DNA from 2 places in the Paraburkholderia sabiae genome. Region 2 is predicted to be linked to the other one. Evidence: predicted binding sites of a transcription regulator. Region 2 holds the regulator's gene; the other holds the start of a gene.
What was found. Region 2 encodes FliA, which starts transcription of late flagellar genes. Its sites were predicted from a motif close to CTAAAGTTTNNNNNNNNNNNGCCGNTA; they were not measured.
Positions count from the first base shown of each region.

Region 1: a site for FliA is predicted at 2,081-2,107, ahead of flgM (flagellar biosynthesis anti-sigma factor FlgM). Genes of this name have one in related genera too.

Region 1 covers NZ_CP125296.1:183,283-187,820, reverse strand. Annotated here, with positions in the region: gene QEN71_RS30525 (NAD(P)H-dependent flavin oxidoreductase) at 1-483, shown strand, start outside; gene QEN71_RS30520 (porin) at 580-1,704, shown strand; gene flgM (flagellar biosynthesis anti-sigma factor FlgM) at 1,749-2,051, opposite strand; gene flhC (flagellar transcriptional regulator FlhC) at 2,260-2,916, opposite strand; gene flhD (flagellar transcriptional regulator FlhD) at 2,930-3,250, opposite strand; gene QEN71_RS30500 (hypothetical protein) at 3,630-3,956, shown strand; gene dapA (4-hydroxy-tetrahydrodipicolinate synthase) at 3,969-4,538, shown strand, end outside.
Region 2 covers NZ_CP125295.1:6,413,382-6,417,919, reverse strand. Annotated here, with positions in the region: gene flhF (flagellar biosynthesis protein FlhF) at 1-1,783, shown strand, start outside; gene QEN71_RS28945 (MinD/ParA family ATP-binding protein) at 1,776-2,645, shown strand; gene QEN71_RS28940 (RNA polymerase sigma factor FliA) at 2,668-3,402, shown strand; gene QEN71_RS28935 (flagella synthesis protein FlgN) at 4,193-4,538, opposite strand, start outside.

The sequences.
Region 1 (4,538 bases), on a different replicon from region 2:
GTCGCCGTGCGCCGCGCGGTGCAGGCGTTTCCTTCGATGCCGATCGCAGCGGGCGGCGGTGTCGCCGACGGCTTCGGCGTCGCCGCCCTGCTCGCGCTCGGCGCCGACGCGGTGCAACTCGGTACGCGCTTCATCGCCACGCGCGAAGCGGGCGTCCACGACAACTACAAGCGCGCGGTGTTGCAAACGGAGATCGACGGCACGGTGCTCGTCGGCGTACGCAAGCTGCCCGTGCGCATGACGAAGAACCGCTTCGCCGACGACGTGCTTCACGCCGACGCGCACGAACCCGACGACGTCGCCTACAACGCGCTCTTCATGAGCAGCACGCTCAAGCAGGCCGCGCTCGACGGCGACATCGAGCGCGGCAAGGTCGAGCTGGGGCAATCGGCCGGTCTCATCGACGATCTGCCTGCTGCGGCGGACGTGGTGGCGCGCATCGTCGACGAATACCGGACTGCCGTCGGTCGCCTGACCGGCTGATTTTCCCGTAACGAATCCAGGCTTTCACTATTGAGCGCCGTTTCTGCGTTCGGTAATTATTTCGGATGTCTAATCACAACAAAGGAGACTCGAACGATGAAATACGTGTGCGTGCCTGCGGCTGCACTCCTCTTTTCCTGTGCGGCTCACGCGCAAAGCAGCGTGACGCTTTACGGCCTGATCGACACCGCCCTGTCCTGGCAAACGCATCAGGTCGGATCGACGGCCGCGAATGGACGCGCGACGTCGAGCGGAAGTTCGGTTGCGCTCGGCCCGGGGTTTTTTAACGGCTCACGCTGGGGTGTGTTCGGAACGGAAGACCTGGGCGGCGGCACGTCGGCGATCTTCCGCATCGAGTCGGGCTTCAATCCGACGACGGGCGTTTCACTGCAAGGCAGCCGTTTGTTCGGACGGCAGGCGTATGTCGGTATCAAGGGGAACTACGGACAGGTGACGCTCGGTCGGCAGTACAGCTTGCCGTTCGAAACGCTGTTGCCTTATGACACGATCGGCTGGGCCAACTCGGCGGCCTCCGATGTCTGGGTTCAGCAGTATGCGGGCTCGCGGCTCGACAACACCGCGAAGTACACGTTGAACGTGAACAAGTGGAAGTTCGCGGCAGCGTATTCGTTCGGCGGACAGGCGGGCAGCGTGACGGACGGCTCGACGTATTCGGTTGGCGTGAACTATCAGGGCGACATATTTTCCGCGGGCTTCACCGCGCAACAAGCGAGGGATATCGCGGGGAACAAGCAGTCGAACCTCGGCACGGGCGCGTTCTATGTGATCGGTCCTGTGACCGTGAACGCCTATTACCTGTACACGCGGCGCGATGGCCGTTTTACGCCGACGAGCGGACAGGACTTCTCGCCGACGTACGGCACCTATGCGCAGCTGTACACGAACCCCGGCAACACCAATATCGGCAGCAGCACTCAGGCGCGTACCGATCACGTGTTCCAGTTAGGCACGACGTGGCAGGCGACGCCCGCTGTGCAATTCAAGGCTGCCGCCATTTACGATCTCGCCCGACACGTCAATGCGAATGGCGAAGGCGGCAACAAGCTGTCGGCGTTCCTGACGGGCGATTATCTGCTGTCGAAGCGCACCGATGTCTATCTTGTCGGCGCGTACAGCACGGTGAGCAGCGCGTTCAACGACCCGTATGCGGGCCATGACGACAGCACGTCTGTGACGTTGGGGCTTCGTCACCGGTTCTGAAGCGGGACGCGGCGGTGGCACATGTCGCCGCCTTCAACCGCGGATCAAGCGACTCGCGTTTGCAGCAGGTCGCGCGCGTTGCTGAGCATACCGTCGGCGATCTTGCCCGAGTCGATGCTGTAGCTGCCGTCACGAAGCGCTGCCTTGATCGATTCGACTTTCGCGGTATCGATGTCGGCGCTATCCGACGCGTGCAGCATCGACAGGCTCACCGTCGAACTGCTCGCGTTGCCGGCGCTGACTTTTTCCACCGCGCCGGCTGTCGCCTGGGATTCGGCGTCGTTGGTGGCGCGGACCGTTGCGGGCCGGAGAATCGCGGACGTGCTATTGCTGGAATCGATCTTCATGGTGTGTGTTCCTCGACTGTTGAGTCCTTTAACGGTCTTCGGTTTGAAATCTTCACCATGAAGCAGGGGCTGCGATCGGTCCCCGCTCCCGCCGCAGCCTTCAGATCCTTGCTGGGCGGGCCTCTCAGCAAGATGCAACAATTTGAAACAAAGTGTGAGGAACCGCACACAGCGGCCCTCAACGCACAAAAAGCGACGTGATCGACGGTCAGGCTGCCAGCACCGCTTCTGCGAAAACGCCGGGCGCGATGCTCTCGACGGCTGCGACGATCTCGATCGATTCTTCGACGTCGTTGGCAGCATGGCGCACCTCGACGATCTGCGGCTGCGCGTCGCGTTTCGCGGCCGCGGCCTTCTTCGTCTTGCCGGCGCGCGACGGCGGCTGACACGCATCGCACACGACGTTGTGCTGCAAGTCGTGCTTGTGGCCGATGAATTTGCCGCTGCACCGACAACAAGGGGTCAGTTGCAATATGTCGGCGTCGAAGAAGCGCACCAGCGTCCACGCACGCGTCAGATCGAGCACGGCTTCCGTCTTGTTGTGATGACAATGTTCGAGATACAGCCGGTAGCCCTTCGTCAGCGCGTCCAGATGCGAGCAATGCGCTTCGTCCCTCAGAAAACGGTACGTGTTGTAGAACAGCGAAGCGTGAATGTTCGCGAGCCACGTCGTGTACCAGTCGGCTGAGAACGGCAGCATGCCCTTGGGCGGCGAGACGCCTTTCACTTCGCGATAAAGACGGATCATGCGGTCGCGTGAAAGCGTCAGTTCGCTTTCGAGCACCTGCATGCGCGCGCCCAGTTCGATCAGGGCAATCGCGCGGAACACTTCCTGTGCGTCTTCGCTGAGGCTTTTCTTCGACATGGGAGGCCCCTGTTCAACCGAATTGCGTCGCTGGCTGACCGGCCAGCAGGAGAGCGGCATGTGTGGCGGCCACTTCCGCGTGCTTCGAGGTGTGCGTCAAGGCCGCCAGGATCGCGTGGTCGTTGAAACGGAAAGAGCACAGAAGCTGCTCGGAACTGGCCAGCTTGACGATCTGCGCGAGCGACAGCCCGGAGAGAATCTCGGCCACCTGCGACGACAGCCCCAGGCGGAACATGCCGACCGCCTTGTCTTCGCGGAGCATTCGTTGCGCAAGCATGATGTACGACAGATTGATTTCGCGGATTTGTTCGATCACTTCGCTGCTACGGTCCATGTTTAGCTCCGAAGTCCCTATGCATTCCGCGTATTTGCCGGAATGCGATTTTGTTTCTCCTATCGCCGCGCCGGCCTGCGTAGGCGGGCGCATTCAAATTAATTGTATGAAGAGACCCTCCGGGCGACCATTTGTTTTTATCGAAGGCCGCGATAAAACGGAATTAAATTTAAATAAGAAAGCATTGCCGATTTTATGCGTAACGTTAATGCGCGGTAAATCGACGTTATTCAGCATGAATGCGCTTTCCGGTAGTCGATAAAAAATCGCGAACGAAATACCGCCTGTATGCTGAAACCGCGCGTTTTTTACACCACCTTTATACGAATCGCACTACGCTAGCTTCATCTCGACAACCGCCTCGCATGGCAATCAAAGCATGGGCTCTGCACAACCTCTCGCGCATCGAGACGTCGTCCCTGACGTCCCCGCTGCGCAAGTCCTCTCCAACGTCATTCCTCTGCGCGCTCGCCGCGTCCAACTCGAAGTCTTTCTCGCAGACACCTCGCCTGCCACCCGCCGCACCCATCTCGCGACGCTCTTCCATTCCCCGCTCGGCGTCTACATCTCGCACGCGCAGCTGTTGCGCAACAAGACCTGCGTGCAATTCAACATCGCGCCCGAAGACCTGGACTTCACGCTTCACACGCTGATCGGCACGATCTCCGAAGCGACGATCGGCAAGATTTCGCGCATCGCCAACTGAGAGGAAGAAGATATGTACTCGGGAATCTGGCTTCCGCTCGTCACGCCGTTCCGTTCGGGCGAAGTCGATATCGAAGCGCTGCAATCACTGGCCGATCACTACGCACGCACGGGCATCGCGGGCATCGTCGCGCTCGGTACGACGGGGGAAGCCGCGCTGCTCTCCGACATCGAGCGCGTGACGGTGCTGCAGGCGATCAGCGATGTCGTGGATGGCCGGTTGCCGCTGCTGGTCGGCATCGGCGGAATGGATACGCGTGAATTCGTGCGCGAAATCCGTCGCTTCGAACGATGGGACGTGGCGGGGTTTCTCGTCTCGGCGCCCGCATACGTGTGCCCCGACCAGGCGGGCATCGAATGGCATTTCGAACAGATCGCGCGCGAGACCGAACGGCCCATCGTGCTCTACGACGTGCCGCATCGAACGGGCGCACCGATCGAACCAGACACGGTTGCGCGGCTCGCCGAACATGACAACATCGTGGCCATCAAGGCGTGCGTGAGCCGTCACTTCGACGCGCTCTGCAAGCTGCCCATCAACGTCTTGTGCGGCACCGACGAGGCTTTCGTCGATTGCCTCGCG
Region 2 (4,538 bases):
CGAAGACGGCACCGTCGAAATCGTCGCCGTGGCCGACAGCGATCTGAGCGCAATTACGCCGCGCAGCCAGGAAGGCGCCGCAGCAGGCGCTAACGCAGCAGCCAGCGTCGGCATGAACGCAGCAGCAGGCGGCGCACGTGCGCTGATGGCGCCCACCGCATCGTCCGCGCCGTCGATGTCGGTCAATCCGTATGCGAGCGGAATGCCTGACGTGTTCTCGTCGGTGTTCGGCGCGAGCCCGGAAGCAGGCACGGAGCGCATGGCCGCCGCGAGCGAAGAGAAGGCCGAGCCGCAAGCGGCCGCCGCCGCGAGCGCAGCAGCCGAAGCGCCCGCCGCACGCGCAACGGATGACGTGCGCGTTGAACTGCGCGCAGAAGCACGCAGCGAACTCCCCGCAGCGCCTGCCGCCGCCGCGAAGTCGGCCGCGCCCGCGATGCCCGAAGCACCCGTGCGCCAGCGCACGATGGCTGAAACGAATCCGTGGCTGATCGATCACGCGCGCCGCATCGCGGCCAAGGACGTGGTTCCGGCAGCCAATCCGACGATGACGCCCGCCGCTGCAGTTGCGCGTGGTCTGGGCGCACCCGTCGACGCCAGCAGGGAAGACGCGAAGCCCGACTGGGCGCGCGAAGCCGCGCAGGTCGCCGCACGCCGCGCCGCGCAGAAGAACAACATCGTGCCGACCGTGGCGGAAGGCGCGAGCGACATCAACACCCGCGACGGCCGCAAGAGCGGCGCCGCCGACATCACGCCGAAGGTCGCCGCCGCGCTGACGGATTCGATCCAGTCGCGCATCGAGCAGATGGTCAACGAGACCGTGATGCAGGAACTCGGCGCGATGCGCGGCATGATGGAAGAACAGTTCGCCGGCCTGCTGTGGGCCGACCGCCAGCGCCGCAGCCCGACGCACGCCACGCTGACCAAGCATCTGTTCGCAGCCGGTTTCTCGGCGCAACTGGTGAAGATGGTGATCGACAACCTGCCGGAAGTCGAAGGCATGGAAGACGGCATGGAGTGGGTGAAGACGGTGCTCGAATCGAACGTGCCCGTGATGGAAAACGAAGACGCGCTGATGGAGCGCGGCGGCGTGTTTGCGCTGATGGGCCCGACGGGCGTTGGCAAGACCACGACCACGGCCAAGCTCGCGGCGCGCTGCGTGATGCGCTTCGGCGCCAGCAAGGTCGCGCTGCTCACCACCGACAGCTACCGGATCGGCGGTCATGAGCAGCTGCGCATCTTCGGCAAGATTCTCGGCGTGTCGGTACATGCCGTAAAGGACAGCGCCGACCTGACGCTCGCGCTCTCCGAACTGCGCAACAAACACATCGTGCTGATCGACACGATCGGCATGAGCCAGCGCGATCGCCTCGTGTCCGACCAGATCTCGATGCTGTGTCGCGCCGGTCAGCCCGTGCAGCGCCTGCTGCTGCTGAACGCGACGAGCCACGGCGACACGCTGAACGAAGTCGTGCAGGCGTATCAGAACGCGCCGGACCAGCAGCCGCTCGCCGGCTGCATCCTGACCAAGCTCGACGAAGCGACCAATCTGGGCAGCGTGCTCGACACGGTGATCCGCTACAAGCTGCCCGTGCATTACGTATCGACGGGACAGAAGGTGCCGGAGAACCTGTACGTCGCCACGAAGAAATTTTTGATCAAGAGCGCCTTCTGCATTCCGCGCGACAACTCGCCGTTCGTCCCGCAGGACGAGGACGTGCCGGCGCTGCTGTCGGCCCTGTCGGCCCGTTCGACCGCCGATCTGCACGAGGTTCGCTTTGGATAAGTTCGTGCTGGATCAGGCTGAAGGACTGAGGCGCCTGCTGGCGCGCTCCGGCTCGCGGATCGTGGCCGTCGCTGGCGGCTCGCATGGCGTGGGCGTGACGACGACGGTGGTGAATCTCGCCGCCGCGCTCGCGGAGCAGGGCAAGGACGTACTCGTGATCGACGAGTCGCTCGGCGAGCGCTCGGTGAGCGCGATGCTGGGCGGCGTGCGCGGCGCAGGCAATTTCGCCGCGGTGATGCGCGGCGAGATGACGCTCGATCAGGCGGCTGGCCGTCACGCGCTGGGCTTCGCGGTGCTCGCAGCATCGCGCGGCAATCGCGAAAGCTGCACGCCGGAACAGATGGGCGTGGTGCTGAGCGGGCCGGCCGATGTCGTGCTGATCGACGCGCAGGTGGATCGCGAAGGCTCGCTGTCCGCGCTGGCGATGCAGTCCCACGACGTGATGGTCGTGACGCGCGTCGCGGCGCAGGCGATCACCGATGCGTATGCGTGCATGAAGCGTTTGCACTTCGCGCATGCGATTGCGCAGTTTCGTGTGCTCGTGAACCACGTGCAGAGCGTGGCCGATGCGCACACCGCTTTTGAAAATCTGGCGGGCGTGGCGGGGCGTTATCTCGCTGTGTCGCTGGAAGATGCCGGCTGCGTTGCAGCCGATCCTTTGATGGCGCGAGCCACGGATTTGTCGCGTTGTGTCGTCGATGCTTTCCCATCGGCACCTGCTGCGCGCGATTTCCGTCATATCGCAGCCGAACTGCAGTACTGGCCGATGCGGCCAGCGATTTCGTCACGGACGCATGGCGTGCCGCGGACGACCGTAACTACGGCGCAATTCGCCGATCAACCGTCTGCGCAGCACGCCTGAGGGCAAGGATAAGGGGAGCACGATGTACAACGCTCAAGGAAAAATTTCGCAAGCCGACGTTTTGACGAAATACGCACCGCTGGTGCGCCGTCTCGGTTTGCAGCTCGTCGCCAAGATGCCGGCGAGCGTCGATCTCGACGATCTGATTCAGGCCGGCATGATTGGCCTGCTCGACGCGGCGAGCCGTTACAAGGAAGACCAGGGCGCGCAGTTCGAGACGTACGCGAGCCAGCGGATTCGCGGCGCGATGCTCGACGAGCTGCGCAGCAACGACTGGCTGCCGCGTAGCTTGCGCCGCACGTCGCGCGAGGTCGAAAGCGCCGTGCATCAGGTCGAGCAGTCGCTGGGCCGTTCGGCGAGCGAGACGGAGATTGCCGAGCATCTGAAGATGCCGCTCGACGAGTATCAGTCGATGCTGCAGGATCTGCACGGCAGCCAGCTGATTTACTACGAAGACTTCGATCGTTCGGCGGATGACGAGCCGTTCCTCGACCGTTATTGCGTCGATCATTCGGATCCGCTGTCGGCGTTGCTGGATGAGTCGCTGCGCGGTGCGCTGGTCGAGGCGATCGACCGGTTGCCCGAGCGGGAGAAGCTCCTCATGTCGCTTTACTATGAGCGCGGGTTGAATCTGCGTGAGATTGGAGCTGTGATGGAAGTGAGCGAGTCTCGCGTTTGTCAGTTGCATTCGCAGGCTGTTGCTCGGTTGAGGACTCGCTTGCGCGAGCAGGCCTGGGCTTCGGCTGAGACTAGCTAAGGTTTTTTCTTTGCCCGGCGGGCGGCTTTCTCGGGTCGTTCGCTGTTGCTTCTTTTCTTCGAAAGAGCTGATCTTTTTTTAGGTCGGCTCTTTTTGTTTTTGTGCCTTTGCCTTTGCCTTTGCCTTTGCTTTTGCTTTCGCTTTCGCCTTCGCTGGCATCCGCTCTATCGTTTTGGTTTATTAGCGTTGCCCCTGTGCGGGGCGGCAGTTACTTTCTTTGCCGCCGCAAAGAAAGTAACCAAAGAAAGCGGCTTCACACCTCCGGTGCCTGCCAGGTTCGCGCTGGGCCATGCCGCAGTTGAGCTGTCGCGCAGCGACGCCAACACTCCGTAGAAAGCCCGCAGTCGGGCGCGCGCGGCAGGAAAGATGACATCCACTTGGAGCACATTCGGTCGGCTTGTTTTTGTCCGTCTGCCGTCGGTCCAATGGCGGCGGTATGTGCTCCAGACTGTGTGTGGGTTTTCGCGCCGTGCGCGGTTGACTGCGGGCTTTCTACGGGGTGTTGGCGTCGCTACGCAATAGCTCAACCGCGGCACGCGGCAGCGTTATCCTGGCAGGCACTGGAGGTTCAAAGCGGCTTTCTTTTGCCTACTTTTCTTTGCCGCTGCAAAGAAAAGTAGGTGCCGCCCCGCACAGGGGCAACGCTAGCAAACCGATACGTCAACGCGGATGCCAGCAAAAGCAAAGGCAAAAACCAAAAACCGAAAACCCAAAAAACAAAACCGGCACCAAAAGGCACCGGTCCGGTAGAGAACAGAAGGGGATCCAAAGGGGCGAAGCCCCTTAAAAATCAAACCCCAAAAGCAGGAACCCGCCCATCGGGCCCATAAAGCGCACCACGCTCCGGCCCAACGGCCACATTAAGAGCAGCAAGCGCCCGCCGGTTGTACTCCATCCGAGTACGAATCAGCGCACCGTTCGTGGTATTGAACCGCTTGGCGCGCTCAACAGCCTTCTGCAACAAGGACCACTGCGTCGCAAGACGCGAATCGTTGGCGACGGCCAGTTCCATGCCCTTCCATCCGGCAGGATAGCCAAGCTGCGCCAGCTGCGTGTCGCGCACCTTTTCAAGCGTGGAGAGTTTGTCCACCAGCTCCATCTTCTTTTCGACGATGGGCGGCAGCGTGTCGATGGGG